Regions from separate parts of the Shewanella sp. 492 genome, predicted to be linked through region 2. Evidence: predicted binding sites of a transcription regulator. Region 2 holds the regulator's gene; each other region holds the start of a gene.
The links. The regulator LexA, encoded in region 2, represses DNA repair genes until DNA is damaged. The targets are predictions, from matches to a motif close to TACTGTATNNNNATACAGTA.
Positions count from the first base shown of each region.

Region 1: the regulator LexA is predicted to act here: its motif matches at 3,250-3,269, upstream of AC5YBX_RS10135 (YebG family protein).
Region 3: the regulator LexA is predicted to act here: its motif matches at 3,063-3,082, upstream of AC5YBX_RS09115 (LexA family protein).
Region 4: the regulator LexA is predicted to act here: its motif matches at 2,827-2,846, upstream of recN (DNA repair protein RecN).

Region 1 covers NZ_CM181702.1:2,250,851-2,257,034, reverse strand. Annotated here, with positions in the region: gene AC5YBX_RS10150 (PqiB family protein) at 1-1,807, opposite strand, end outside; gene AC5YBX_RS10145 (paraquat-inducible protein A) at 1,794-2,426, opposite strand; gene AC5YBX_RS10140 (paraquat-inducible protein A) at 2,419-3,033, opposite strand; gene AC5YBX_RS10135 (YebG family protein) at 3,281-3,565, shown strand; gene AC5YBX_RS10130 (GAF domain-containing protein) at 3,582-4,040, shown strand; gene proQ (RNA chaperone ProQ) at 4,325-4,966, shown strand; gene prc (carboxy terminal-processing peptidase) at 4,997-6,184, shown strand, end outside.
Region 2 covers NZ_CM181702.1:107,851-114,034, reverse strand. Annotated here, with positions in the region: gene AC5YBX_RS00530 (GNAT family N-acetyltransferase) at 1-19, opposite strand, end outside; gene cysQ (3'(2'),5'-bisphosphate nucleotidase CysQ) at 12-824, opposite strand; gene nudE (ADP compounds hydrolase NudE) at 875-1,420, opposite strand; gene yrfG (GMP/IMP nucleotidase) at 1,517-2,188, shown strand; gene lexA (transcriptional repressor LexA) at 2,538-3,155, shown strand; gene AC5YBX_RS00505 (cell division inhibitor SulA) at 3,152-3,661, shown strand; partial or broken gene coxB (cytochrome c oxidase subunit II) at 4,059-5,171, shown strand; gene ctaD (cytochrome c oxidase subunit I) at 5,190-6,184, shown strand, end outside.
Region 3 covers NZ_CM181702.1:2,022,649-2,028,832, reverse strand. Annotated here, with positions in the region: gene AC5YBX_RS09125 (manganese-dependent inorganic pyrophosphatase) at 1-306, shown strand, start outside; gene AC5YBX_RS09120 (Lon protease family protein) at 403-2,805, opposite strand; gene AC5YBX_RS09115 (LexA family protein) at 3,103-3,510, shown strand; gene AC5YBX_RS09110 (Y-family DNA polymerase) at 3,523-4,794, shown strand.
Region 4 covers NZ_CM181702.1:1,080,342-1,086,525, forward strand. Annotated here, with positions in the region: gene pyrB (aspartate carbamoyltransferase) at 1-607, opposite strand, end outside; gene recN (DNA repair protein RecN) at 1,145-2,806, opposite strand; gene AC5YBX_RS04800 (AEC family transporter) at 2,924-3,868, opposite strand; gene AC5YBX_RS04805 (DUF3319 domain-containing protein) at 4,184-4,441, opposite strand; gene AC5YBX_RS04810 (YjaG family protein) at 4,448-5,047, opposite strand; gene barA (two-component sensor histidine kinase BarA) at 5,040-6,184, opposite strand, start outside.

The DNA of each region.
Region 1 (6,184 bases), 1.9 Mb from region 2:
CTAAGCTAACGCTGCCTTTGATGGCGCCACTCAAGGGCGCGATCTCAACATTGATTCCGCGTAAGCTAGCATCGACTGTCAAAGCGTTGTTACGCCAAAACACGGTTTTAGGGGTTAACAGTGAATCAAATTGCTTATCAACCCCAAGGGTGATGGCAAAATTATTACTTTGTGCTTGCCAAGCGACATCGAGCACTTGGCCAATTTGCATCTTTTTAAAGTAGAGTGGTGATGTCGCACTTAAATCGGCGCCATCAGGGCTCATCAGGGTGATGCGTCGCTGATCCCCTTGGCTGATGATCTGCTGGGCCTGCTTCTGTGAGCTAAATAACATTAAGGTGCTGTGCTGTTTTACTGGAGTAGTAGATTTGCCTTGAATTAAGCTGATCGCCCCTTGGGTGAGTGTGGCTAAGTCGCGGGTATTTACCGTTACACCCTCGATAGAGGCATCAATAGCTAATGCTGACTCAGGAATGAAGTAGCTACCAGATGAAATAAGCTTTTGATATTCTGGCCATATGTCTATTGAATACTCGACGCCGCTATAATCTGGCTTAAAGCGAACGTCGCTAACACTGCCAATGGGTAACTGTTTAAAGCGTACCTGCGCGCCGACGTCTATGCCGGGATTCTCACTGGCCGTTAATGTCAACGTAAAAGGTTGATTATGTAAGGGCGGAGCACTATCTAGCAGAGGGTACTGTGCTAAAGGCTCTCCGGTGCCGGGCATGAAATTGATCACGCTACCTGTGAGTAGGCGCGTAGCATGCTTGATACCTGCCGTGGAGATATCGGCGCCTTCGACCCAAAATTGCGCCGTGCCACTCAACAGATGAGCATAATCGCTATCGAAAGTCGCATCGAAAATGACTCCAGAGTCACTTAAATGCGTGTGGGTCACACGGCCTATCTCTATGCCTCGAAATACAATGCTTGCACCCGATTGAATAGTATCTGCATCGCTGGCTTGCAGTGAGAAGCCTACGCCGCGAATGGCAGCATCTTTATCATCAAAAATGGTATAGTGTTGATTTGGTTCGGCTTGCAGACCGTTGGGATCGGAGGAAAAGCTAACGCCACCGGCTAAAATGGCTGACAGACTCTCTGTTTTTACTTTGATTCCCGCCAGTGACGCATCGACTGCTAAGCCTGAGACATTCCAAAATTGCGAGTTTTGTTTTACTAAATGTGTGTACTGTTTCTGTATGTATGCATTAAATAAAATGCGGTTATCATTGACTAAACGGTAACTGAAAATTTTACCGACAGGGATTTGACGATAAAAGATTAGCGAGCCGATATCGAGTGAGCCTAAGGTTGGGCTGCTTAATTGCACCATTAACCCGTCGGAGCCTGGGGCAACTGGTGGAGCCTGATCTTCGGCGATAAACTTTCGGCGTTCATTACCATTTCCAGGTTGAATGGCAATATAGTTACCGGAAAAAAGCGCATCGAGTCCTTCAACACCGGTAATTGAGGCTTTAGGCGTGACCAGCCAAAATTTGGTGTTGTCTTTTAAAAATGGAGTGGAGCGATAATCCATTAATAGATCGACATTCACCCCTTGCAGAGCATCATCGATACTAATGTCGACCACTTTACCGACGGTCAAACCTTGATAACGCACTAAGGTTTTACCGACATCGATACCAGTGGCACTTGGAAAATGGATACGCACATCGATACCCGATTCTCGGATACTCTTAACGCCCAGCCAAGCGCCCAGCGCTAGTGCGATGATAGGTAACAGCCAAATCGGCGAAAATAACTTCTTCTTTACCACTTTAGGTGTTTCAATTTTTGTCATCTTTCGCTTCCAATCGGTCCCAGAGTAAACGGGTGTCTAATACTTTTGCTGCCAGCTGTGTCAATAAGACGACTAAGGCAAACGCCGTAGCAGCCGGTGCAGGTTTGGCATCAAATATTTGCCCCATATTAACCAAAGCCGCCGTTATTGATATGACAAACAGATCTAACATCGACCAGCGACCAATCCATTCAATGATATGAAAGCCTGCCATTAATCTTTTTTTTGAAATTGGTAAACGATGACTTATGGCGAGCAGATAGGTCGCTAAACCGATAATTTTCAGCATAGGTACGAGAATACTGGCGGTAAATAAAATGATGGCAATAGGCCATAAGTCTAAATGGATTAAATGATTAATACCGCTAAAGATGGTGTCACGCCTGACTTGGCCTTGGCTAGTCATAATGGTGATTGGGTATAAGTTGGCTGGCACTAACAAAATGGCGGCGGTGAGCAACAGCGCCCAGCTTTTTTGGATGCTGGCGTAGTCTCGACTCTGTACGTACTGACCACAGCGTTGGCAATAGGTATCTTCAATTCGGCAAAGTTTTGCACAAGTAGGACAACTGGTGATCCCTGCAGCTTGTCCTTGCGAGTTGCGATGAGAGTTAGTCATTGAGCTGGTTCCACATATGCTCGATATCATATTCACGCTGCAAGAAAATAACCACAATGAATAAAATACTGAAGCAGAATGTCCCTATACCAAAATAGAGGTCGGTGTAGTCGGAGAGTTGAAACACGGAAACAAAGATACTGATCATGTATATCTCTAGCATTGTTAGCTCTGTCAACAGGCTATGCCAGCGCAGTAGTTGTTTATAAATATTACGAAAAAATGACTTTTTTATTTGATATTTAACGATTAAAATTTGTGCCAACACTGATAGGATAAGTAAACCAGGAGCGATAACCGCGGCGATCATAACCGCGATCCCCACTACCCAGTAGCCTTGAGATATCACCGACATCGCTCCTTCTACCACTGTCGTGGTACGCACGCTGCCCAAAAAATGCAGCTCTAATACAGGGAATATATTGGCGGGGAAATACAGTACCAAGGCGGTAATACATAAGGCGAGCATACCGTTGATAGAGCAATAGGGGGTGTCGTACAAATTACTATGGCAACGAGGGCAAAGGGCTCTTACCCCAATAGGAAGCGCCCGCTTGCTGACGATGAGGTCACAGGAGCGGCATAGGATAATGCTCTTATCTAACACGTTTCTATCGGAAGTAATGATGGGTATTCCTATCGTTTGGGAGCAAATAACATGGTGGTTGCCCCTAATTTCTTCAGATCCAAAAAGCTGTTGTACGCTGCAAGCGTTTAGCAATTGTGATAAGACAACATCACTATTGCTAACGAAATAATAGAACAAGATTCTATCAGATAAATTTGAACACTTGCATAACAACTTGTATTTATGAGATTCTACAACTGTATATAAAAACAGTGTGAGGGCAGGCATGGCAGTTATAACGAAATTTGTCGTAGTCAGAGAAGGGGTTGAGAAGATGACATTCACATCTAAAAAGGAGGCTGACGCCTTTGATAAGATGCTCGATATCGCAGATAATCTACTTCCTTTTATCGAACAGGCTCAGCTAGGACTCGATGATGATGCGATTGAGAAGCTCAGTTTCTATTTAGCCGAAAACAAAGATCAACTGATGGGCTTATTAAAGGGCGGTGCGGTGACGAAACCTGCAGCAGTAAAAAAAGCCAGTAAAAAAACCGAAGCAACAGCATAATTTATTAGGAAACCCTATGACATCCGTGTGTTATGACACTTTAGCTCGCCAAACCGAAGCATTATTCAGTGGCGAAGATAACCTTATCGCAGCCATGGCTAACTTTTCCGCATTGATCAATGACAACCTTGACGATATCAATTGGGCGGGATTTTATCTTGTTGAAGGCGAACAACTGATTTTAGGCCCGTTTCAAGGCAAGGTTGCCTGTACCCGCATTCCTATGGGGAGGGGGGTTTGTGGCACAGCAGCGCAAAGCAATACCACACAACGCGTGGCTGATGTTCACCAGTTTGCGGGCCATATCGCCTGTGATTCGGCGAGTAATTCTGAAATCGTCATTCCATTAAGGCGCGATGGTCAAGTGATTGCTGTGCTTGATATCGATAGCCCATCAATATCTAGATTTGATCAAGCCGACGAAAACGGCCTTGAATTAGTAGTAAAAAGTCTGGAAAAAGCTTTATTTGCTTAAACTAACACCAATTTTGCACAATTGATGGTCGCATTCATAGCTAGCAAGCTTATAATAGGCGGCTTAACGAATATCAAAATGCTGGGTGACATTTCATTACTTGAAATGAATACTTGGCGTTTGTTAAGTGTAATTGATAAGGTATGTTGGACGTAACGCTAACGGGTGTAGCTACACTAGGTGAGATAATGCCCGTTAACCGCCCCTAACAAATATGAACGACACGCCCGCCAACATTAAGTTGGGTGAGGTGATAGTCCCCTTTTTAAACTGTGGAAGTAATGATGGAATCAACAGAAAAGTTGACCGACACCAACGCTATTCTGGCGTATTTATATGAAACATTTCCTTTGTGCTTTATTGCTGAAGGTGAAACTAAACCGCTTAAAATTGGATTGTTTCAGGACTTGGCTGAAAGGTTAGCTGATGATTCTAAAGTCAGTAAAACTCAATTGAGAATTGCCTTACGTCGCTATACTAGTAGCTGGCGCTATCTTAAAGGCATCAAAGTTGGGGCACAGCGTGTCGACCTTGACGGCAATGAATGTGGTGAGCTAGAGCAAGAGCATATCGATCATGCACAAGCTACACTGAAAGAAAGTCAGGAAAAAGCCAAGGCTAAACGTCTAGCCAAAGCCGCAGCGAGTAAGGGCGACAATAATCAGCCTAAGGCTGAAAAGAAGCCATTTAAAAAGCCTGCGCCTAAGCGTAAACCCACTGCGGTTAAAGTCGCTAAACCAGAAGTTGCAGTACAAAATTTAACACCTGCGGTATTAGGCGAGTTGAAACCAAATCAACGTGTCAATGTCAAACTAGGTAAATCGCCAGTATCAGGTGTCGTACTTGACATCAAAAAAGAAGATATACAAGTGCAGTTAGATTCAGGATTAACCATCAAAGTGAAGGTTGAACATATCCTGCTATAACTGTTTCATTGTAAAAGGAGTAACTTGTTGATGCGAAAACTAACTCTGGTAGCTTCAATTGCCAGCATTTTTGTAGGATTCTCGGCTTGGGCATTGACGCCTACAATTCCATCAAGCGAGTTGCCCTCTCTGAATCAAGAGCCACAACATAAAGTGGCGAGTAAGCGAGTGGCGGACACCTATGCGCGTAATCACTATCATCGTTTCGATTTTGATGATGCGTTTGCTGCGCAGGTGTTCGACCGCTATTTAAAGCAACTCGACTACCGTCGTAATGTGTTATTACAAAGTGATGTCGATAGCTTTAAGGTCTACGCTACAGAATTTGACGACATGCTCAAAAGTGGTGACTTGACTGCCGCCTATAAGATGTTTGATCTGGTGCAGCAACGTCGTTATGACCGTTTTGCCTATGCGTTAGCCCTGCTTGATACCGAAATTGACTTTAATGTTCCTGGTGACAACTATCAGTATGATAGAGAAGAAGCTGCTTGGCCCAAAGATGAAGCAGAGCTTAATGAGCTTTGGCGTCAACGGGTAAAATATGATGCCCTCAATCTTAAACTTACTGGTAAAACGTGGGATGAAATTGTTGACGTGTTAGAAAAGCGTTACAACAACGCCATCAAACGTCTGAGTCAGACCAAAAGCGAAGATGTCTTTCAAGGTGTGATGAATGCCTTTTCTCGCTCGGTAGAACCACATACTAGCTACCTTTCTCCGCGTAACGCAGAACGTTTCCAAATGGAAATGAACCTGAGCCTTGAAGGCATAGGCGCGGTGCTGCAGATGGATGAAGATTACACTGTGATTAAAAGTTTGGTCGCTGGTGGTCCTGCGGCCAACAGTGAAAAACTCTCCCCTGAAGATCGCATTGTAGGTGTTGGCCAAGAAGGAAAAGAGATAGTCGATGTGATTGGTTGGCGTCTCGATGATGTTGTTGAACTCATTAAAGGGCCAAAAGGCAGTAAAGTGGTACTGCAAGTCTTACCTAAGAAAGGCGGTTCTTCAGCTAAACCTACTTATGTGACTATTGTTCGGGATAAAATTCGCCTAGAAGATCGCGCAGCGACCTCCGAGGTGATTGAGCCTTCAAGCGGAGATTACGCTGGTCGTAAAGTTGGTGTCATTAAGATCCCTGGCTTTTACATGAACCTGTCACAAGACGTGCTTAAAGAGCTGACTAAACTTAAACAAGAAAACGTTGAAGGGGTTGTC
Region 2 (6,184 bases):
TATCAACGGGCTTATTCACTGACTAACAACTCATCCCAAGGTAAATGGGTCGAACCGACCACGATAAAATTAGGGTTTTCGAGCGATTCACGTTCGTTATAACTGAGCGGCTGCAGTTCAAGATCCATGATCTGCCCGCCCGCCTCTTCGACAATAATTTGTGCCGCGCCGGTATCCCACTCGCCAGTAGGGCCAATGCGTACATAACAATCGGCGCGCCCTTCGGCGACCAAGCAACTTTTAAGCGCTGCCCCGCCGAGCACCACGAGCTCACAATGTTTAGGCTGGTTCAGTAGCTTTAATACCGACTGCGGATCTTGGCGACGACTGACCGCCAAGCGCAATGAGCGCGAATCATCGAGTGTCAATTGACGACTGGCAATACGCTGCTCGCCTTTACTTGAGCGCTTATAAGCCCCCAGTCCCGCGATGGCATAATAAATCACCTCGGTCATGGGCACATAAACAATCCCCATAATGGGGCGATTATGCTCAACTAACGCGATGATCACCGAAAAGTCGCCGCTGCCAGCAATAAACTCTCCGGTGCCATCTAACGGATCGACCAGCCAATACCTGGGCCAATCGACGCGATCGGATAACGGGATGTCGGCATCTTCTTCAGATAACACAGGAATATCAGGAGTCAGCTGAGTCAGCGCAGCGGTGATAATTTGGTGCGCAGCGAGATCGGCAGACGTCACAGGGGTATTATCCGCCTTAATTTCTTTATCAAAGCTACCTTCAAGGTAAATATCTTTGATGGCCATTCCCGCTTCAACGGCGATGGCGATCACCTGTTCCACACACTCTTCTGGCTTCATCACAACTCCAACAACCTAGACAGGTAATGCATATATCCGAATTGAAATAACTATTTTAGTTTTAAATGCTTCTGGGCTAAAAACAAGGCACTCACACTTCTAGACTCTGAGAAGTCTTCCAATGCCAATAGCCCTGACCACTGTGCAAGCGGCCAAGAAACAACCTCTATTGGCTCGGGCTCATCGCCTTCAAGGCGACTCTCATACAGATCTTCTGCAATATAGATCTGCATCTTGCTGACAAAATAGCTGGGCGCCAGACTTAACTCCATCAAATGGGTTAATTTTTTAGCCCCAAAGCCTATCTCCTCCTGCAGCTCCCGATTAGCGGCTTGCTCAGGCGTCTCTCCCGGATCAACCAGCCCTTTGGGAAAGCCCAGTTCATAGCTGTGGGTTCCTGCGGCGTACTCTCTGCCCAGCAGCAGTTGCTCACCCAACACAGGGACCACCATTACGGCACCACGATTATTACCTTTCATACGTTCATACTGGCGCTCGACCTGATTAGAAAATTTCAGGTGCACTTGTTCAATTTGAAATAACCGACTCTGGGCAACAACTTGTGTATGTAATATCTGTGGCTTTTGGTCCGACATGAATGTCCCTGATAAAATGACGTTTGCATCACAGTTCAATCTTACTATGATGGGCCTAATCCACAACTCTCACGATAGAATTTTTTTACTGACCTTATGTTTCCTTGGGATAAAATCGATACTGTACTGCTTGATATGGATGGCACACTGCTAGATTTACACTTTGATAGCCATTTTTGGCTCAAGCTAGTGCCGCAAACCTTAAGTCACAGCAGAAACATCTCTCTAAATGAAGCTAATGTCTTGGTAGAACAAGCCTACGACCAAGTGGTTGGCACCTTGGATTGGTATTGCCTCGACTACTGGCAGCAACAACTGCAACTGGATATTGTGCAGCTGCAACGCACATTGGCCGACAGGATACAGTTACGCCAAGACAGCATGCCATTTCTACGCGCATTGACTCAAAAGCATAAAACCAGAATATTAGTGACCAATGCCCATCCTCAAAGCCTAGCTCTCAAACTAGAACACACAGAGCTCGCGCAAGGGTTAGACCATATGATCTCCAGCCATGAAACAGGTTTTGCTAAAGAGCACCCTCAATTTTGGTCTAGCTTATTTAACCAATATCAATTGCAACCCAGTCGGTGTTTATTTATCGATGACAGCGAAGCTATCTTACATGCCGCCAAACAAGCTGGAGTTGGGTATTTGCTTGGCATAAGCAATCCTGATAGTAAAAAGCCCCATAAAATATTTACCGACTTTCCCGCAATCCATGATTACCACCACCTGTTAGATGATCTTATCGCCAGTAAGCCATAATAGCTCCTCGCTCAATGACATAAGATAAGGATAAATGCAGGTGCATGGTGCAACCAAACCCTATAGCCTGCTTATTTGTTTCACCGCCCGAACTTGGCACTGAAATCGTCTCAACAGATAAGAGAGCAATCGCGCCACTCAGCGACACTCAATGAATCCTTTCCGTAAAATTAAATTCATAACATTGATTTAAATTAAAAAAGTCAGATTGCAATAAAAATAAATCTGCGACCTTATTTTCAGTTTTAAGCAAATCCCACCACATTGCCGACAAAAATATGCTTAATCCTTGCGCTACTTTAAATACTGTATACACTAACAGTTACTGTATGAAAAGACAGGATCTGTAATGAGACCATTAACCCCTAGACAAGCTGAAATATTAGAATTAATTAAACGCAATATTGCCGATACAGGCATGCCGCCTACCCGAGCTGAAATTGCTCGTCGCCTAGGCTTTAAAAGCGCCAATGCGGCCGAAGAGCACTTAAAAGCCTTAGCCAAAAAAGGCTGCATCGAAATAATGCCTGGGACCTCGCGAGGTATTAAGCTAACTCAAGAAGATGATAGCGAAGATCTTGGTTTACCACTGATTGGACAAGTCGCTGCCGGTGAACCCATTTTGGCCCAAGAACATGTTGAGCAACACTACAAAGTTGACCCAGCGATGTTTCGCCCAAGCGCTGATTTTCTCTTAAGAGTCCGCGGCGATAGCATGAAAAATATTGGTATTCTCGAAGGCGATCTACTTGCGGTGCATAAGGTGGAGCAAGCCAGTAATGGGCAGGTTGTCGTAGCTCGCGTCGAAGATGATGTCACAGTAAAGCGCTTTGAAAAGAAAGGTAATACTGTATATCTTCACGCCGAAAATGAAGAATATTCACCGATAGTCGTCGACCTATCTACCCAAAGCCTTAGCATCGAAGGGCTGGCCGTAGGTGTTATCCGCAACGGAGATTGGCAATGAATAATCTAATGGGTAATGCCCCGCGACATCCCGGCCTTTGGGTCGATATGAATAAGCAACACAAACCAACTCAGCACAGTACCATTGCGACATTATCGAGTCGTACCCAAGGTAAGCATGAGTTGCAAGCGCTAACACCGCAATTAGCAAGATTAAGCCAACAAGGCCAGTGGGTCGTACTGATTAGCCCACCGAATATTGGCTATAAGCAGATGCTCGCCGATGCGGGGGTACGCATGGATAGAATCTTATTAGTGCACACCAAAGATGAAGTTGAAGCACTGTGGGCGATGGAAAAAGCGCTTACTAGTGGTACATCCAGTGCGGTGATCAGTTGGACCCAAGCACTCGATGCTCGCGATTGCCGCCGCTTACAATTGGTCGCCAAAAGTACCCAGGCTCTAGGTGTTGTGATTGAAGATGATAATAGTCACTTACCTGTAACAGCCCTGACAGAGCAAGATCTGGGCTATCAACAAGCATCATTATTTAGTTCACTGCACTAGCATTACAGTTCAAACTTTCCATACTTAAGCCCCGCGAGGGGCTTTTTTGTTGCTGTTTTAAAAAAATTAAAAAAAAGTGATCTTGATCAATATTTAAACAGCGATTAAGTTAGTAATAGATATCAACGATTATTTGTTATATCCGAACAATTTAGTGGTCTGTTTCATTGGCCAACGAGTGTAGATCTCTCACTGCGTCCAATAAAGCGGAAATTAGCCTGATATAGTCAGCCGTAAGTGCAAGCGTGGTAACCACCAGCAATAACAACAGCAATACCACCAGCGCACTGTGAAGTCATCGTTGCTTTTTTGGGAACTGAAAAGTTTGCATAGAGCCGAGACATACTGTGTAACTTTTCTTTGTAGTTGCCTTCGCAATTGACAGAGGAGAAGTCTAGTGAAGCATCTGTGGTATAGCTTGCTCGGGTTATTACTAGCCCCACCCATATTCGCAGCCGATATGCCCCTTAATATGACACCAGGGGTAACTGAGATCAGTGGCAAGGTTTTTAGCCTTCACATGACCATTCTTTATATCTGTTGCGCTATCGGCATCATAGTGTTTGGGGTGATGATCTATTCCATCATTAACCATCGTCGCTCCAAAGGTGCGGTGGCTGCCAATTTTCATGAAAGCACTAAAGTCGAAATCGCTTGGACTATCGTCCCTTTTGTCATCTTGATCCTGATGGCGATCCCTGCCACTAAAACTCTTATCGCCATGGAAGACCCTAGCGATGCGGATATCACCATCAAGGTTACAGGTTCTCAGTGGAAATGGCATTACAGTTATTTTGATCACGATATCGAATACTACAGTTTACTCGCTACCCCAAGAGCACAAATTGAAGGCAGTGAAACGAAGGGCGAAAACTATCTATTAGAAGTCGACAAACCTCTAGTGCTTCCCGTTAATAAAAAAGTGCGTTTCTTGATGACGTCAGATGATGTGATCCATTCTTGGTGGGTGCCAGCCTTTGCGGTAAAAAAAGATGCTAACCCCGGTTTCATCAATGAAGCTTGGACCCGCGTGGATAAACCCGGCACGTACCGCGGCCAATGTGCTGAACTATGCGGTAAGGACCATGGCTTTATGCCCATAGTGGTTGAAGTGTTGTCTGAGGCCGATTTTGCTCTCTGGATCGATGAGCAAAAAAACCAAGCCACAATCGCCGCCGCCGCAACCGAAGCCTCGTTATCGCAAACCTTATCTATGGATGAACTGATGACCCAAGGTGAGCAGATATACATGGCACGCTGCGCCGCCTGCCACCAGCCAAATGGCATGGGACTTCCAGGAGTGTTCCCCGGATTAAAAGCCAGCGCCATTGCCACCGGCCCAGTCACAGCACATATCGATATTGTGGTTAATGGTAAGGCGGGCACCGCAATGCAAGCCTTCGCTGGACAGCTAACACCACAGGAGATAGCGGCTGTGGTGACATATGAGCGTAACGCTTGGGGCAATGATGTCGGTGATATCGTCCAAGCCGCTGACGTTAGTCAACATGGTCAATAGGGAGGCATGATGAATACAACAACGCGCGAAGCCAATATGGATGCCGCTCATATTGAAGAGTCTAACGAACACCACGAAGCTCACCCAACCGGCATAAAACGTTGGCTATTTACCACTAATCATAAAGATATCGGCACCTTATACCTATGGTTCAGCTTTATTATGTTTCTTACTGGCGGTGCCATGGCCATGGTGATCCGAGCCGAACTGTTTCAGCCTGGATTACAATTAGTCGAGCCCAACTTTTTTAATCAAATGACCACAGTGCACGGCTTGATCATGGTGTTTGGTGCCGTCATGCCCGCCTTTACAGGGCTTGCAAACTGGCTAATACCCATGATGATTGGCGCGCCCGATATGGCGCTACCACGGATGAATAACTGGAGCTTTTGGATTTTACCCTTCGCCTTTACCATATTATTAAGCTCACTCTTTATGGAAGGTGGTGGGCCCAACTTTGGTTGGACATTCTATGCTCCGCTATCCACCACTTATAGCCCCGATAGCACGGCACTGTTTGTATTTTCGATCCATATTATGGGGATCAGCTCCATCATGGGAGCCATCAACGTGGTGGTGACGATTGTGAATATGCGCGCCCCCGGCATGAGCTGGATGAAATTACCGCTATTTGTGTGGACCTGGTTAATCACCGCTTTCTTGTTGATCGCCGTCATGCCTGTGCTTGCTGGGGTGGTCACTATGGTACTGACGGATAAATATTTTGGCACCAGCTTCTTTGATGCAGCAGGTGGCGGCGATCCTGTGATGTTCCAACATATTTTCTGGTTCTTCGGCCACCCTGAAGTCTACATTATGATCTTACCTTCATTTGGTATCATATCGGCTATTGTGCCCGCCTTTAGTCGCAAACGTCTCTTTGGTTACTCCTCTATGGTTTATGCCACTGCCAGTATTGCGATTTTATCCTTCTTGGTTTGGGCACACCATATGTTTACCACCGGCATGCCAGTATTTGCTGAGCTGTTTTTTATGTATTGTAC
Region 3 (6,184 bases), 1.9 Mb from region 2:
AACATGAATGGCAAACTCATCGGTATTGGTCAGCTTGAAGTGATCGATTTGTCAGTATTTGACGACATCAAAGCCGATCTTGAAGCCGATATCGCCGCCTTAAAAGCGGAAGGTAACCGTCACAGTGTGCTGTTGTTGCTCACCGATATCATGAAAGAAGGGTCTGAAATGTTGGTGGTGTCTGATGACAGCGAACTCACCACCCGCGCCTATGGCAAAGCGACCGAAAATGGCCGCGTTTGGCTTGATGGTGTGTTGAGCCGTAAAAAGCAGGTAGTTCCGCCATTACAAGATGCGCTAGCATAAAGCCACTCCCTTATATTGATAGCTTGTATTGATAATCAGTTGTAAAAAAGCCGGCAGTTGCCGGCTTTTTTTGTGGCGCGTGTTAAGGCCTATGGCTTAGTCGGCTTTTTTGGCTTGTTGCTTCGCATGCTGTCGTAATTTTTGCAGGCGTTTATCCGCTATACCTAACACTGTCTGCGGCGGATAATCTTCAAACTCAAAGTCCCGCTCGCCGCAAGCTATGCCTGTGAGTAATTCAATGGCTTCTGAAACATGATTAATCGCCCAAATGGAGAAACGGCCTTGCTTAACCGCAGCGACGATGTCATCGCGTAACATTAAATTTTGTACGTTGGCCTGTGGAATAATCACCCCTTGGCTATCGCTGCGTCCTTTTATGGTACAAACATCAAAGAAGCCTTCGATTTTTTCATTAACGCCACCGATAGGCTGAGCATGGCCAAATTGATTCATCGAGCCTGTTATCGCAATATCTTGTCTTAATGGCAGGGCCGAAAACGCCGATAAAATAGCACATAACTCGGCCATCGATGCGCTGTCGCCATCGACGCCACCGTAATTTTGCTCGAAGGTGAGGTGAGTCGACAGGGGGATTTTATCGGTTTGGCCAAACAAGGTTGCCAAGTATGCGGTTAAGATCATCACCCCTTTTGAGTGAATACTGCCACCAAGATCCACCTTGCGTTCAATATCAAATACCGCACCTTCACCATAAGCTGTGGTGGCCGTTATACGATTAGGCACCCCAAATTGATGATCCGAGGTGGCAATAACCGATAACGCATTTATCTGACCGACAACCTTATTAGCCGTGTCGATTAGAGTGGTGCCATCGACAAAACTTTGCATCACATTATCTTTTAAACGGCACACTCTAAGCTCATGATTATAAAGAGCTTGCTCTACATGGCTCACCCTTATCATATTAGCGTTGCTGGATTTTGCCACGTAATTAGCTTCACGTAATAGGTTAGCAATGTCGGCTGAATGTAGGGATAATTTATACTTTGAGTCGGCCTGACGCGCACTAAACTCAATAACCCGTTTTATAGCCCCTCGATCGCAATGCAGCATCTTATTACCACTGACAATACTGGAGATAAATTGGGCGTAAAGCGCCTCAGATTGTGCGGTGCGAGGCATTTCGTCTTCAAAATCGGCGGTCACTCTAAATAGCTCTTTAAACTCAGGATCGTAATGTTGTAATAACTGGTAGGTTTGATAATCGCCAAAGAGGATAATTTTGACATTAAGCGGCACTGGCTCGGGATCCAGCGAAATGGTCCCCGACAAGGTTACCTCTCGTTCGAGCGAGCTTAAGCTTAACTGGCGTGACCGCAGTGCGCGCTTTAATCCATCCCACACATAGGGCTGCTCTAATACCTTGATGGCATCGATCATCAACACCCCGCCATTGGCGCGATGTAGACTGCCTGGGCGGATCAAAGAGAAATCAGAAAAAATAGTGCCTTTAAAGGTCGCATTTTCGATGTAACCAAAAATATTATGATAATTAGGGCTCTCTTCCACCACGATAGGCATGGTTTTATCGGCTTGATTAACCAATACATTCACTTGATATCGGCGGGGCATTTTTTTCTGCATCGACGCATAAGCAAGCGCAACCTGTTCTTCATTTTGCTCTAAGAAAATATCCAGATTATCGATAATATCCTTATGCATATCATGCAGGTGGGTTTTAATCACGGGATAGTCAGCATAGCTTAGCTTTAACGGGTCCATTAAATGCACTAAGACATCTTGGGCCACTTGTTCGTCATGCTTTTGTTGTTGATCGCTATAACGCTCTTCCCAAGCAGTAAATTTACGCACCACTTCACGCAGTTTTGATTCTATTTCACTGATGTTATTTTCAAGCGTCTGTTGCTGTTTATGACTTAATGCCGCAAATGTGGCTTCAGAGTGGGGCTCATCACCATTCATGGCGAGTAATTCATAGCCGCCCTGAGCGGTAATACTTAGGCTGATGTGTTTAGCCGCGGCCTCTTTAGTGATCTTATTTAATGCCGCTTCTTGTTTACTGGCAAGCTGTGCTTTTAATTTGTCTGCCCGGGTATAGTAAATCTCGTTATCGAATGCCAAGGGTAGGGCTTTGACAAGCCGTTTCATCAACTCTTCAATATCTTTTTTAAATTGGGCGCCTTTACCCTGAGGCAGTTGCAGCACCTTGGGTGTGCGAGCGTCAGCAAAATTAACCACATAACACCAGTCATAAAGCGGATGATGCAAACCAGGATCATAGCGGTCTAAATAGCGCATTACCATCGTCCGCTTACCCAAACCATTACGGCCGATGGCGTAAATATTGTAGCCTTTGTCCTGCATCGACATGGCAAACTCAACGGCACTTTGGGCCCGCTCTTGGCCAACGATTTTATCTAACGGGTTAAGGCTTTTAGTCGATTTTACTTTGGCATCTAAACTGCTTAGCAGGGATGGTAGGTAAAGTTTGGCACTGGTAAGAGGGGAGATTGGCATACGCTAACTATCTCATATGAAAATATTAACTTCAGTGTAAACAGCGGTCACACAAATGACAGCAGTCATTTACTCAATTAAGGCCATATTATTAACAAATTGGTTTGTTTGATTATTTTTCATACTAAAAATAGTGTCATCTTCACGCCACACACAACTCATGCATAACTTATTAGCCTGCTGAATGACATTACTCGTTGTCAAAGCTAACCCCGCTGATAAATAAACTTGCGCCTTTGTACCTGGCTGCTAAAATACACTGTATTTATATACAGTGTATTTTGTTGGGTCTTATCTATGCGTGTTATTCCTTTTCCAGCCAGTGCTGGTATTACTGGATTCGAAAGCCCTGCGGCTGAGTATTGCCAATTAGGCTTAAGTTTAGATGAACTACTGGTAGTACATCCCAACGCGACTTTCATCGGGTTGGCACAGGGGGATTCAATGCAAGGCGTCGGCATTTTTGATGGTGATGTGATTATTGTTGACCGCCATGAATGCGCCCGCAGTGGCGATGTCATAGTGGCCAACTTTAATGGTGAGTTTGTCTGTAAAATCATCGACACCCAGCGACGTTTATTACTGTCATCTAACCAACACTATCAACCTCTTAGCATTCACGACCACGATATTTTTAATATCGAAGGCGTTGTCACTCGATCGATTCGCTGTCACCGTCAAAGCCCACTACTGGTGGATCATTAAGGTGGTGTTTTTATGTTTGCCTTAATCGATGCCAACGCATTTTATTGCAGTGCCGAGCAAGTTTTTCGTCCCGATTGGCGCGGTAAACCTATCGTCGTATTAAGTAATAACGATGGGTGTATTGTTGCCGCAAATCGACAGGCACAAGAAGCCGGCATTCAAAAATTTGTGCCTTATTTTAAAGTGAAATCCTTGTGTGATCAGCGTGGGGTCATTGCCTGCTCGTCCAACTATGAGTTGTATGCTGATTTATCCAATAAAATGATGAATATCATTGGCCGTTTTGCTCCTGAGCAGCATGTGTATTCGATTGATGAATCATTTCTCTCCTTTAAAAAGAGTTATCCGGCAATTCCATGCCTACGAACCCAAGGCCAACTCATCCGCCGTACCGTTTGGAAAGAAACCCGTTTACCGGTTTGTGTTGGTATGGGCGAAACCATGACATTGGCGAAAATCGCTAATCATGCCGCAAAGAAAATTGAAGGCTATCAAGGAGTTTGTGTTATCGATAGCGAGCAGGAACGGGTGGCCATTTTAACGCAATTGGCAGTGAGTGATGTATGGGGAATTGGACGGCGGCTAAGTAAACGGCTGCAATTAATGAAAATAACCACCGCATACGAACTTGCCACTATGCCACCAGGTGCCGCCCGTAAACAATTTGGTATCGAGGTTGAGCGCACCGTGCGAGAACTCAACGGCCAGGTATGTAAAGTGTGGGATGAAGCGCGAGCTGATAAGCAGCAGATCTTCTCCACCAGAAGTATGGGGCAACGCATTTGCGATAAGCCATCGTTATTACAAGCCTTAAGTAAACATGTTGCCATTGCTGCAGCAAAAGCGCGTAAGCAAGGCTTATGTTGTCAAACCATGCTGCTATTTGCCAATAACTCTCCCTACGACGACCAACCCACAGGATTTAAAACCACTGGCTTTAAAACCTTAGTCGAGTTGCCTTGTGCCACCAATTGCAGCGTTGAGCTAACCAAAGCCATGACCCAAGCGGCACATAAGTTATTTAGGGAAGGGGTGCGGTATTACAAAATTGGCATAGGGTTGCTTGATTTAACCAGTGACAAATACTGTCAGCTCGATTTATTTACTGTCTCAAAAGCCAATTTACCCCTCATGCAAACCTTAGATGGTATTAATCAACGTTATGGAACCGATGCAGTATTTCTTGCCGCTCAAGGTATTCAACCCAAATGGATAATGCGCCGTGACTTACTCACACCACAATACACCACCAAATGGCACTCAGTACCGCAGATAAAATGTTGATATATTCTAGCAATATGACTACGGACATCCGTAGTGTCGAAATATATATCCAACCATTGAGTATCCAGTCGATAGTTTAAATTTCCCCGTCAATAACTTTGGCAGCCTTGAGTTTAAATGTTTTGGACTAATTATCAGAAAATTGTCACAGCAGACGAACCATCTAGACATCGTTAAGGCATGACAAGCAATGCCGACGAGCGCAGGAGAAATGACGCGCCAATGCCGATAAGTATCATTAGTGGCACTTCTATATCCTCACACACATAGCTGCGCACAATGTATATTATGTTAAATCAGGTGTGCGGATGTGGAAAGCTTCACTCAATTTCAGACTCCTCTCATTCCAATTAAGGTGATTAATTACCAATGCCTTGAATCATGGGTCGATAGCTAGCGCTTTTATGTACATCAACATCGTCCAGACATAATTATCGTAGCGTCCTATAACGTCCTAGAATGAAACTGCTTTTTATCGCTTTAGACTGTCAAGCAACGTAACATTGAGTATTGAGCGTTTAGATAGACCCATTTAGATAGAGCAATGCTACTGATAATCGTCTGGTACCATGAATCATTAACTGAATCACTGCTCGGTAGTTATCCGCTGAGGTCACATTTGTTGAATACCGCAGACTAGTTATGAACGTATGCAATGCCTAAAGCACCTCTAATCAATTTCGTTTAACAGCATTTGTTGCCCTCAACACTGTAGTGAACGTTAATCGGTTGGCACTCAACTGAGTGCCAGGACACATTTTCAACGCGTCGCTACGTGAAATCTAGCCTAGGTAGACCCGCATTGATTTGTTTTATGCGCGTAGCGCCGCCTGAATTTTAAGCTATTAAACCTTTTTATACCGATATAGCTAGTCAATGACGTTAACACTCACAGTGTTGAGCGATTAATGAGAGTTATCGTTTGACTATGACACGCAAATAAGCTGAGTTTAGAAAGCATTAAAATAAGCCATAAATAAGCTTACCTTACGATTTAAAGTGTGACCGTTGAATCAATTACAAGGTTTCACTGATGTAGTGATAACCACTATTTCATACTTTTCAGGTTGATGCCTTACAAGCTAACATTAAAGATGATCGGTAATGTATTTTATTAATGATGACACTAATGTTAATAATTAAAGCCTACAAAATAGGTTGAGAAAGTCACGGAATAACGGAATAATAGTTGTGAACACAACCCCTTTTCACATTGACCTTTAATGCCGATAAGTATCATTATCGGCATTAAAATATTGGTTAAATATGGTGTAAACTTTTCTTATAATAAGCATCAAGTTCAGATGCATAGCAGATTCAAGTAAATGAATTAAAGGTGATGAACAGTACAGAAAATGTTTACCGCTATGAGTTTAAGCAGATTTGTTTT
Region 4 (6,184 bases), 970 kb from region 2:
ACTCTTCACAAATGTAATCTGGCATGGCTAAAATTTCGGGAGCCACAAAGAAGAAGTTAATGTTATTAAACTTAGACAGTGCTTGGGTCAGGGAGTGGACGGTGCGACCATATTTTAGATCGCCAACGAAGGCGATATTTAAGTTATCTAATCGCCCTTGAGTTTCAAAAATAGAGAAGAGATCCAATAAAGTTTGTGTTGGGTGTTGGTTGGCACCGTCACCACCGTTCACAATCGGTACGCCGTTAGAGAACTCTGAGGCCAGACGGGCTGCGCCCTCTTGTGGGTGACGCATTACAAATGCATCGACATAAGATGAGATCACCTGCACTGAGTCTGCTAGTGTCTCGCCTTTTTTGGCCAGCGAGGTGTTGCCACCGTTATCAAAGCCAATCACAGTGCCGCCTAGGCGTTGTACTGCGGTTTCAAAAGAGAGGCGAGTACGTGTTGAGGGTTCAAAAAAACAGCACGCCACGACTTTATTTTTTAATAGTTCTGGATTTGGCTCTGCTTTTAATCTTCCAGCAGTTTCAACGATGAGTTCAAGTTCATTTCGGTTTAATTCCGGAATGGAGATGATATGTTTTTGAAACAACGAGTTCGCCATGGCTTCTCTTCCCTATAAATAGATAACGGATACAAATGGTTTTAAACTTTTTCTGCCACTGACATTCGAGATGAGCATCGAATAGCCTCGGGCAGATAGTCGTTTAAACTTGCCGGCTCTACGCAAAAAGCAGACAAAAAAAAGCCCCCTTAAGCAAGGAGGCTTTTTTTTGAAATCGAAAAACAGAAACATAAAACCAACGCCGCTTCTCGACGATAATGAGTCAAGTTGTGCTTAACTGTCTGGTTCATTGTTGCTCTCTGTTTTGAAAAATTCCGAGGGATTATACGCCCATTTTTTGCGATCGCAAGAGTTTGTATGAACTCGTTATTTTGAAAGCTTGGTGTCGCAGTGAATCAATTAAATGCTGCTTAAGACTTCGGCCGAGTCGTGACTTATATGGTTTTGTTTTTTCTTGCTAGGAGTTATGGAGAGCGCAATTCGCTCATTAAGTACAATGGGATGAGTGAGTTTAAATAGTGAAACACCGATATCAAAAAGCGAAGGTATTTCCTTCGCTTTAGGTGTTGCCAGTCTTTAACCTCTGAGTAGTTCTTTGGCGTTGGCTAGGGTGTTACTGGTAATGGTATCGCCGCCAAGTAAGCGGGCGAGCTCCTCGATGCGTTGGGTTTTATCCAGCGGTACCATAGAGGTCTCGGTTTGTCCGGCTTTACTTTGCTTATTCACAAACATGTGTTGATGACCATTTCCGGCGACTTGGGGCAGGTGGGTTACACATAGCACTTGAGTCGATTCACCCAGTGAGCGTAGCATTTTTCCCACCACAGCAGCAGTTGGCCCCGAGATGCCCACATCCACCTCATCGAAAATAAGCGTTGGTGTGGCGACCTTTTTCGCCGTGATCACCTGAATGCCAAGGCCGATACGTGACAGTTCCCCGCCTGATGCGACTTTCGAGATAGGTTGCAGTGGCTGCCCTGGGTTAGTGGTGACTTGAAACTCGATGGTGTCACAACCGTTGGGCGACATGATCGCTTCGTTAAAGCGGATATCGATAACAAATTTACCCTTAGGCATGCTGAGTTCATGAATCGATTGGGTCACCTGCTTGTCAAGTTCTTTGGCATAACGGCTCCGGCTTTGGCTGAGCTTTTTAGCATGAGCAATGAAGCCTAGCTTGCAGCTTTGCAGCTGCTCAGCGATTTCGTCAAGCTTCTCTTCGTCTGAGTCTAAGCTGCTTAGCTCTTGATTTAAGGCTTGATGGTGCTGATAAAGATCTTTGGCACTTACGTGATGCTTGCGCGCCAACTGCATGATTTTAGAGAGGCGCTGTTCAAGGTAAGCAAAGTGATCTGGGTCGAGCTCTAATCCATCGAGGTAGCGTTGCAGCTCGCTGCTGCTCTCTTGCACTTGGATTAAGGCGTCATTGAGCATATTGCCAATGCTGTTAAGGGCGGTGTCATAGCCCTCAAGCTCTTGAGCTTGATCTATGGCTAAGTTGAGCACCGATTCTACCGCACCTTGCTCGTTGTCTTGCAATAGGAAGAGGGTGTGTTGGCAGGCTTGCACTAAGGCGGTGCCGTTAGCGAGTTTTTTATGCTCGGCTTCTATCTCGTCAAATTCGTGCTCGCCTAAATCAAAGTCATTAAGCTCCTCAACTTGGTATTGCAGCAGTTGCTTACGGGCGATGCGCTCATGTTGCGACTGTTGTAGCTGTTTAAGCTCTTTTTCAATCAGTTTGTAGCGTTGATAGCTCGCACTGACGCTGTCGAGCAGCATGCGGTGGTTAGCATAGCTGTCGAGCAGTGTCAGTTGATGCTCGCTCTTTAACATGGCGTGATGGGCGTGTTGTCCGTGGATGCCGATCAGTAATTGTCCAAGTGCGCGAAGTTGACTAAGCGGTACTGGATTGCCATTAATGTAGGCGCGTGAGCGGCCGTCACTGTTGATGGTGCGCCTGAGTATGCATTCATCATCAAGATCAAGGTCGTTATCTTCGAGCCAGCGCTTTGCCAAGGGAATATCGAGCAGAGAAAAGCGGGCGCTGACCTCGGCTTTATCTGCGCCGGGTCTAACGGTACTGGCTTCGGCGCGATTACCCAGACACAGGCCTAGGGCGTCGATAGCGATAGATTTTCCGGCACCGGTTTCACCTGTGATACTGGTCATACCGGCTTTGAAGTCGAGCTCTAAAAAACGAACAATGGCAAAGTTATTGATGCTGAGCTGGCAAAGCATAATGACATCCTTTTACAAAGTACTGTATTAATGCACAGTATATACTGATTTTTTATACAGTAAATACCTGTGTGCTTTTTGTTCGCGAATTTTGTTGAATTTAAGGTTATGGCAGCGCTACAGCAAATGGTCAAGTAGTGGCAGTACCGCAAAGCTCAGTACTATCCCTAGGCTGATATTTTGCGCGCTGACGGTGGCATTAGTTTGAAAGCGGTGCGCCAACAGGTAGACGCTAGCTGCGGTGGGCAGCGCCGCGAGGAGTACCGCCATCTTAAGCAGTGGGCCGTTAACGCCAAAGGCTTTACACAGTAGGTAGGCAAGCAGAGGTTGTAATAGTAATTTTAATAGGTTGAGCAGGGTGAGTTCGGCGCCGGTAGAAAGCTTGCGCGGGGCGTTGCGGCCCTGCTGTTGGTTGGCTTTGCACAACACCATGCCAATGGCAAACAGGGCGCAGGGGCTAGAGGTCATGCCAAATTGGCGGATGATGCCGCTAATAGGGGCATAAAGGGTAATATTGGCCGCTGAAATGGCGACACCAATTAAGCTGCCGATGATGATAGGGTTTTGCAGTAATGCCAAGCTTACAGTCTTAAGGGCGTTATCGGTTTTCCCTTGATACAGCGCGAGTTGGGCCAATACGATAGCAAATACGGTCACCGAGAGTAGGCTAGCAATAGCGGCGGCGGCCAGTGCCAACTGGTTGTTGGGGTACAACATCATCATTAACGGGATCCCGATAAACGAGGTGTTGCCAAAGGTGGTGTTAAGCGCTCGAATCGCCGCGAGATCGCGCTTTTTATCGCGCCACAGCGATATCCCCATGGTCAATAAATAGATAATGGTCATCGCTAAGCTATAACCGGCAATAAAGCCCCAATCGGTGATCTGTTCAATTGGGGTTTCGGCTAACACAATCAGCATGATAGCCGGAAAGGCGATGTAATAGACGTACTGGTTGAGTACGTTATCTGTCTCTTGGGGCAAAATCCGAGCTTTTTGGGCTATGAAGCCAGATAGCATGATGCCGAAGACGATAAACAGAGGTGATAAGATAGGTAGCATACGACAAATTTATCCATAAATTGTGCTGGTGGTAAAACTAAGGAGCTTTCCCTCTCAGGCTGTTTTTATCCGTTAGATTGTGACATGGGCTGGCTCAGTTTACGCCGTTATCTCTCTTTGGTGTCTCAGTGCCAGTGTTTCAGTACTAGGGCTCAACATCATAATGATTAAACCCAAATATACCCCAAAGATAAGCCGACCCTAGCATGTTTACGTCGGTGCCCGCTATTGAGCTAAGGTCTAATGCGAATTAACGTAAAGCCACTTGACTGCATATGGTGCCGTTAATGGGCAATATTAACTTAACTAACTGGGCTAATTGCGTTTATTGGAGCGGCGGATATCAGGTGACTGAGAAGGGCTTTTAGTTGAGCGAGATAGTGGGCTTGCTTCTGTCTTTGCCGCGTGGGCGTTGACCGCTGGCAGCACGCCCAGTTCTTGATAGAAGTGTATCTGACGCCGTAATTCAAATAAGGAGCCACTGCGGCGTTGCTCCCCTATGGTGAGTATCCAAGAGTCGGTTAAGCCATCGCGGTTGGTTAATAGATAACCTTGGTAGATGAGCTTCTTCATCTGCAGTTAAGCGACTGAAATGCCAATGTTAGATACGCCTGCTTCGATAATTTCTTTACGGAGGCCTTTGACAAAGTCGGCGCTGATTTTAGGGTTTTGCTCGATGAGATCGAGTAATGATGCCTGCAGCTCTTTTTCTTCAACCATTACGGGGTGGTTGAAAATAAAGTCATCTAAAGTGGCTTCATCCATCTCATCTTCGATAGTGGCTTCAATATAATTGGCGACCGTGCTCGAAGAGAGTTTGCTGATGTTGATGATATCGTCTTCCACCTTACTTTGCAGTGCGCTCAATAGTGAGGTTAATGCCACTGCGGCGTCCATAGCGGGATAGACACCGTAGGCGTCAAAGTCACTTGGCTCTGGGGTATTGAGATCGAGTCGCTCAAGATAGATGTCGATGTTGAGTTTCAGCTTTTTATCATACATTGACTGCCATAACAGGTTTAGCACTGTGTCTAATACCTGTGGATCGCCAAATTCACACACTTCACTAAATAGCTGGTAGTTGGGATACATGCGCTGGCACAGCGCGATAGCAAACAATTTTTTTTGCTCAAGCTCTAATGCTTTTAATCGTTTGAAGAACCCTGGTTTATTACTCATCGATCACATCCATAGATAACTGGGATATTACTTGGTTAGTGGCAGATTCTACCTTAGAAAGCTCATCAAGTAACTCTAGTATTTCAGGTTCTACCTCTTCGACGCTAGCGCCATTTTTAAGTGATGATTCAATTTCTTTACATAAGCGTTGGGTAGTGGGTACGCCGCAGTAGCAGCTGGCGCCATGGAGTTTATGCACATGGGCTAGCATCGCTTTGGCATCGAGGGTATCAAGCGCCAAGGTAAGTTGATTACGGGTTTCTGGCAGCGAGTCTAACAACATCTGTAACATCTCTAGTGCCAAGTCGGCTTTTTGATTCGCCTGAGTTAAACACAGTTCCCAATTGAGTGTCTGCTGTTCAAAGTGGGTAAACTTGGGGCGCACCTTCCAACTGTTAATGACCTCTTTGAGTGCTGCCTCGTCGATGGGCTTGGGCAGGTAGCCGTTCATGCCACTTTGGTTAATGCGTTCACGCTCTTCGGCGATGGCATGGGCGGTGACGGCAATAATAGGGGTGTTGCGATTTAACGAATGCTCACGGATCTGTTTAGTGGCGCTAAAACCATCGATTCCGGGCATCTGAATATCCATAAAGATTAAATCGAAGTGGCGTGATTTGGCGAGTTCGACAGCGGCCTTGCCGTTGTCGGCGACTGCCACGTGGGTGACGATTTCACGCAGTAAGGTGTCGATTAATTTAAGGTTGGCCGGATTATCATCGACCGCCAGTACGCTAAGTGGCTCTCGGTTTAACACCGGCACAATACGTAACGGCTTAGGTTGTGATGCTAGCGGTGCGCGGTAAGGGTGAATGAGGGTGTTTGCCAATTCACGTTCGCCGATTGGGGCGTGCACAATTTTGTCGACAGCCGACTGGATCACATCGAAACTCGTGGTGGTATTGTTACTGTTACACACATAGAGTGAGTAATCGCTAATGTGCCTAATTCGAGTCAAGGTATCGAGCAGTAAGGGGCTTTTGGCCAGCTCATTACAGCTGATAATGGCGTAATCGAAACGCTGGCTTGTGTTACTCATCAACGCATCAAGTTGTTGCAAGGTGGTGATAGCAGTTACCTGCATTTGCCAGTGCTGCAGTAGATGTTCATGCACCTGGCGCGACAGTTTTCTGGGCT